2 regions of the Vibrio floridensis genome follow, and region 2 is predicted to be linked to the other one. Evidence: riboswitches for the same ligand, from Rfam matches in the RefSeq annotation. Region 2 holds a riboswitch; the other holds the start of a gene.

Region 1 (3,427 bases), on a different contig from region 2:
TTTTTATATGTTGAGTGCATTACACACTAACTACATTCTGACCAAGTTCGAAACCACACGACCAATCAATCCGGAGCTATTGCAACAAGTGACCAATCCCGTGGTGTGGAAAGATCGTTTCGACTGGGATGTCTACAGCACCTACCTCAACATTGGCTTAGCAACACAAGATGCTAAGCTGATTCAACCTTATATTGATTGGTCCCTTGACATTATTAAGACCAAGCCAAGACCAGCGTTTTATTCCAATTTGATCTTAGCCTACCAAGGGCTTGGCGATTTGAGTAAGGCAGAACAAGTAAAGGCGGAAGCTGAATTCCTCTTCCCTAAAAACGACTTCAGCAACATTCACTATCAACCACCGTCGGCGGCATTGTCTCACTCCGTGTCGTCCAGTCAGTAGTTTGTAATGAAATACAAAAGCGAAGCTCACCAGCTTCGCTTTTTTATCGTTAACTGACCAAAGATTATTGAGTGAGCGACTCTTCAAGCGCTCTTAAACATAACGCGACATTTTCCTCTCTCGCACCGTAACCCATCAAGCCTATACGCCACGCTTTACCCGCTAACGCTCCCAGACCAGCGCCAATTTCCAAGTTATAGGTTTCAAGCAAATGGCTACGCACTTTCGCTTCATCGATACCTTCAGGCACATAGATCGCGTTGAGTTGAGGCAAACGGTACTCTTCATCGACCACAAATTGGAACCCCAATTTTTCGAGACCCACTTTCAGCTTGTTGTGCATCTTTTCGTGCCGCGCCCAAGCGTTCTCCAGGCCTTCATTTTTCAGCATCAACAATGCTTCGTGCAGTGAATACAAACTGTTGACGGGTGCGGTATGATGATAACTGCGCTTGCCTGCTCCACTCCAATAACCTAATACTAAGCTTTGGTCTAAGAACCAGCTTTGCACGGGTGTTTTACGTGACTGAATTTTCTCAATGGCGGCAGAAGAAAACGTCACAGGAGCAAGACCCGGGACACAAGACAGACATTTTTGGCTACCGGAATAAACCGCATCCAGTAGCCATTCATCGACTTTAAGCGGAATACCTCCCAGCGAAGTGACCGTATCAACAATCGTCAGCACTCCATATTGTTTTGCTAATTTCCCCAGTGTCTCCGCATCACTTCTTGCGCCTGTCGATGTTTCTGCATGAACAAAAGCCAGAATTTTGGTATCCGGATGTTGCATTAAGGCCTGCTCGACCTTCTCAATCGAGACTGGTGTTCCCCACTCATCATCCACTAATATCGCCTCACCACCAGCGCGAATGACATTTTCACGCATGCGCTCACCAAACACGCCATTGCGGCAGACGATGACTTTATCTCCCGGTTCAATCAGGTTCACAAAGCACGCTTCCATTCCCGCACTGCCTGGCGCTGAGACCGCAATGGTAAAGTCATTCTTAGTTTGAAAGGCGTATTTAAGCAGTTGTTTGAGCTCATCCATCATCTGAATAAACAGCGGGTCCAAGTGCCCCACGGTTGGGCGGCTAAGTGCTTGTAATACTTGCGGGGAAATATCAGACGGTCCTGGCCCCATTAATATACGGCGTGGTGGAATAAAGCTTTGAATTGACATACCGGCTCCTTGCTAAGCGTGAAAAAGGTTAACGGACAGCGAAATCGTTTTAATGCAAATTATGTTTCTCCACACTAAAGCAAACGAGCAACGACAGCAATTAGCCGACAGTCTTAGAGGTCAAACCAGTGTCACAAATTTGTTAATAAAAACTTTCAATCACGATCGAATTAAGCGTTGACATTGGGGTGCGAAAAACGTTCAATGTTTAAGCTTTTTGCAGAAGAGGAGCACTGCCCAGGCAGATGTTTTGTGGAGCCGCAACTCCAACACAGAACATTCAGGGGGAGTAGTGCCGAGGTAGATCAAAATTGCAGGATTTGATCTGTCGGTTGACTTGGGTTGAGTCCCATCAACTGTCATCAGCTCAGCCTGATGAAGAGCTTCTGAGATGGATTTTCTGATTATTCAAACTGACCTCTCTAAACTGCTCTGCCCCTTTCCTCACCAAAACAAACATCGGATGTTGGATTACCAACGGTTAATATTTTTCGGAAGTTGTGGGAGAAATGCCGTGAGCGCATTAAATGTAGCAAAATTTGGTGGAACTAGTGTTGCAAACTTTGAGGCAATGAGCCGTTGCTCTGCCATTATTGAAAATAATCCAGACACGCGTTTGGTTGTGAGCAGCGCCTGTTCAGGTGTAACGAACTTGTTGGTTGAGTTGGCCAATGGGGTTCAATCACAGGATCGCCGAGCTGAGCTTTTGGCTCAGCTCGCGGGGATTCATGAAGCGATCCTGAATGAACTCAACGATGCTACCGCTGCCGCGACAGAGGTCTATGCCATTCTCGATACCATCGCAAGCCTTGCCGAGGCCGCCTCAATCCAAGCCAGCAATAAACTGACCGATCACTTAGTCGCGTGTGGTGAGCTGATGTCAACTCACATTCTTGCGCAACTGATGCGTGAACGTGGCGTCAATGCAATCCGTTTTGATATCCGTGACGTATTGCGCACAGATGATAATTTTGGCCGTGCAGAGCCCGATGTAGCGAAGATTGCACAACTCGCGCAAGAGAAACTGCTGCCACTTTGTAGTGACTACGTCGTCGTTACACAAGGATTTATCGGCTCTGATGAAGAAGGCAATACCACAACGTTAGGCCGCGGTGGCAGTGACTATAGTGCCGCTCTGATTGCCGAAGGCGTCAAAGCCACTGGCTTAGAAATATGGACGGACGTCCCGGGGATCTACACCACCGATCCACGTATTGCAGCGAAAGCGGCACCAATTCCAGAAATCAGCTTTGCAGAAGCATCTGAAATGGCCAATTTTGGCGCTAAAATTCTCCACCCATCGACCCTAGTGCCAGCGCTTCGTCACGATATACCTGTTTTTGTTGGCTCTTCTAAAGAACCAGAGAAAGGTGGAACTTGGATTCGCCACGAAGCGCAAAGCTCACCACTTTTCCGTGCATTGGCACTGCGCTGCAACCAAACCATGGTGACGTTACGCAGTGCGAAAATGTTCCACGCGTACGGATTTCTTGCCAAAGTGTTTGAAATTCTAGCGAAACACAAAATTTCGGTCGACTTGATCACCACATCGGAAATCAGTGTGTCACTCACGCTAGACAAAACGGACACATCTGGTGGTGCACCAGAGCTACCACAAGCCGCTCGTAAAGAACTGGAAGAGCTATGCACGGTCGAAGTTGAACACAATCTGTGTTTAGTGGCATTGATTGGTAACCATATGGAAACCAAGGGCTACGCAAAAGAAGTGTTCAGCACCTTAGGTGACTTTAACCTGCGAATGATCTGCTACGGGGCAAGTGATCACAACCTTTGCTTCTTAGTCGATGCACACGACTCGAAGAGCGTAATCCAGAAAC
Region 2 (3,427 bases):
GGTTTACAAATTCATTAACTGCATTGGCGTGTATCCAGTTGGTTCTATTGTCGAATTGAACGATGGTCGAGTGGGAATCGTCTGGACCTCTAACCCGACTCAACCATTGAAGCCGGAAGTGAAGTGTTTCTACTCGCGTAAATACAAACGTTTTGTCGATGTGGCAATGGTAGATTTAAAACACAACGCGCTAAAGATTGAAAAAGCGGTGGCACCTGCATGCTTAGATGTCGATGCTAGGCCGTTTTATGATTAGGTTAGAAGGCTGGTGTGAATTTCTATGGTTACCGGAATAGACAATCAACGCTTGTGAGCTAATGTTCATGTTTATCGGTAGGGGAAATTAAATTGCATCAATAAAAAAGACCACCAGCACTGAGTGTTAGTGGTCTTTTTGAATTTTATCTCTATCTCAAAATCAATTAGATTTCGAAGTCTTCTAGAGATTTACCCGCATCTAATTGAGCTTGGATTGCAGAAGGTGTACGACCTTGGCCAGTCCAAGTTTTCTCTTCGCCATTTGTGTCAACATATTTGTATTTTGCTGGGCGAGGAGCTCGTTTACCTTTGTTCTTTGTTTTAGTCTCACCAGCAAGTGCGCTGATAAGTGCTTCAAGATCAATTCCGTCTTTAGCAATTTGTTCTGCAATCGCAGCTAGTTTAGCTTCTTGCTCGGCTTTTGCTGCACGCTCTTCCGCTTCTGCTTCTTGACGTTCTGCTACAACGGTCGTCAATTTATCTAGAGCTTCTTCTAGTTGTTCCAGAGTCAGTTCACGGGAAAAAGCACGCAGGCTGCGAATGTTTAACAGAGTTTTAGTGAGTTCAGACATAACCTTTCCTATATATTTGTTAAGTCAATTGTCTAATTTATACCGAGAATTAGATTGCACAAGCTTAATTAATTCTTAGATTACTAATATTAACGTTATGTACGATATAAGCAATAATTAAAATGAAAAAATAGCAATAATGTTTATAAAAAGGTAGTTTCGTTACGTCTTGCGTTTGTTCAGGTTAAACTTCCCGCAATCAAGTAAGCTAAGATAAAGACTGATCTTATATATAAAACTTAAATAAACTATTTTGTATGTGTGCTCGTTGAATTCATGTCTGGTTATCAGGCCTGTTATTGTATTTCCACTAGAAAATGGTTGGAGTAAATACATAGAAAACTGGTCTCATAAAGGTGGCGTCAAATTTCGTTGTAAGAAGATAGATCTGTTGCAAATAGGTTCACTCTGAGTACAATAGACGATACCTGATGCGATAACTTAGATTATTTGTTGTTTTTTTGGACAGCAATTGGTTAAGAGTTTGTTATCGCCGTAGAGGCGCAATGGTAAAGAGTAGCTATTATTGGGGTGATGCCAATGAATAATAGTGAAAGGTGTCCATTGCCGAAGTGAGTTGCATATCAAAGCTTCTTGCTGGGGTTGCATCCGAAAGGAACAACACTGCCATAGTATTTAACTTATAACTATGGAGCGCTACTGTAGGTTGGGTGAAGTGTCCACTTCCCTGTCGCTTAGTTCAACATAAGTATCGAAATAAGTTCGTATACTTTGTCTGCAGTAGATCTCTAGCCAAACTTTGGTTTTTGAAGATCATGAATTTAATAGATTTTGCTACATCTCCCATTTCACTTTTGCCGCCGATAGTGGCACTGACGCTAGCCATTTTAACGCGTAAAGTGCTTGTATCGCTTGGTGTCGGTATTCTTCTAGGTGCAGTGTTACTGAATGATTATTCGGTAGGCTCTGCGGCAGCTTATATTACAGATAAAGTTTCAGCTGTTTTTATTGAAGATGGTGGCATCAATACTTGGAATATGAGTATTGTTGGTTTCTTGTTGTTATTGGGTATGACCACCGCTCTACTGACTCTTTCTGGAGGCACTCGAGCTTTTGCTGAATGGGCACAGACTCGAGTGAAAAGTAAGCGAGGTTCGAAATTACTAGCAGCGTTTTTAGGCGTATTCATTTTTGTAGACGACTATTTCAATAGCCTAGCTGTAGGTGCGATTTCTCGCCCAGTAACGGACCGCTTTTATGTTTCACGCGCCAAACTTGCTTATATTCTAGACTCAACAGCAGCACCAATGTGTGTGGTGATGCCTGCATCGAGTTGGGGTGCGTACATCATGACCATTATCGGCGGTATTTTGGTGTCACATGGCATCACTGAATATTCCGCATTAGGCGCATATCTACGTTTAGTACCGATGAACTTCTACGCGATTTTCGCCTTGTTAATGGTGTTTGCGGTCGCTTGGTTTGGTTTAGACATTGGTAAAATGCGTGAACATGAAATTGCTGCCTCACAAGGCCGTGGCTTTGACAATGACGCTGATACTGACCTAAAAGAAGCGCATGAAATTGACGAAGAGCTTGATATCCGTGAAAGCGATAAAGGTAAAGTAACCGATCTTGTTATGCCGATCATTGCTTTGATTATTGCAACGGTCGCTTCAATGCTCTATACCGGTGGCCAAGCACTTGCGGCCGATGGTAAAGCGTTCGACTTGCTTGGTGCATTCGAAAATACCAACGTAGGTACATCGCTGATTTATGGTGGTCTGGTTGGTTTGGCTGTGGCCTTGTTCACCGTGTTCAAACAAGGTCTTCCAGTTGCAGAAATTGCTCGTACTTTATGGATCGGTGCTAAATCGATGTTTGGTGCAATCCTTATTCTGATTTTCGCCTGGACTATCGGTTCGGTTATTGGCGACATGAAAACAGGTAGCTACTTGTCTTCTATGGCACAAGGCAATATTAACCCTCATTGGTTACCCGTAATTTTATTCTTGCTTTCAGGTTTGATGGCGTTTTCTACCGGAACATCGTGGGGCACGTTTGGGATTATGCTACCTATCGCGGGTGATATGGCGGGTGCGACAGATATCGCTCTTATGCTTCCTATGCTAAGTGCAGTATTAGCGGGTTCTGTTTTTGGTGATCACTGTTCACCGATTTCTGATACGACGATTCTTTCTTCAACGGGCGCACGTTGTCATCATATTGACCACGTAGCGACTCAGTTGCCTTATGCACTTGCAGTGGCATTGGTTTCTTGTATTGGTTTCGTGGTATTGGGTATGACCGCTTCCGTTATGTTCTCACTGGCGGCTGCAACCATGGCATTCATCATCGTTTGTGCAATCCTCTCTTGGTTGTCAAAAGCAAAGATTGAGTCTTGCCAACAAGCGTAACCTATTTATTTATATGAACTTTGAAAGGGTAGCTTCGGCTGCCCTTTTTATTTGTCTTATACAAATTGATATTTTTTAAAATAAAGTGTTGCAAAATAAGAGAAGCTTAGTTAGTGTGGATATCAACGAAGCAATCAAGCTAAGAGCCTATATAAGTATGCGTAATTTTGTAATGAACATTCATCACCATCATCACCCAGTCTAGTCTTTCGGGAGATG

Evidence for each region. A riboswitch is a leader RNA that binds a small molecule or an ion and turns the genes downstream of it on or off. The one in region 2 is predicted to bind lysine.
Region 1: it holds a riboswitch for lysine, as region 2 does, so the genes downstream of both, lysC (lysine-sensitive aspartokinase 3) here and tet(35) (tetracycline efflux Na+/H+ antiporter family transporter Tet(35)) in region 2, are expected to answer to the same signal.

What each region holds. Positions count from the first base shown of each region.
Region 1 covers NZ_JAKGCY010000013.1:37,751-41,177, reverse strand. Annotated here, with positions in the region: gene LZU85_RS16690 (PglL family O-oligosaccharyltransferase) at 1-403, shown strand, start outside; gene LZU85_RS16685 (pyridoxal-phosphate-dependent aminotransferase family protein) at 468-1,589, opposite strand; lysine riboswitch at 1,805-1,983, shown strand; gene lysC (lysine-sensitive aspartokinase 3) at 2,104-3,427, shown strand, end outside.
Region 2 covers NZ_JAKGCY010000004.1:165,834-169,260, reverse strand. Annotated here, with positions in the region: gene LZU85_RS09015 (cyclic di-GMP phosphodiesterase) at 1-256, shown strand, start outside; gene LZU85_RS09010 (H-NS histone family protein) at 423-830, opposite strand; lysine riboswitch at 1,319-1,498, shown strand; gene tet(35) (tetracycline efflux Na+/H+ antiporter family transporter Tet(35)) at 1,607-3,208, shown strand; His leader region at 3,389-3,427, shown strand, end outside.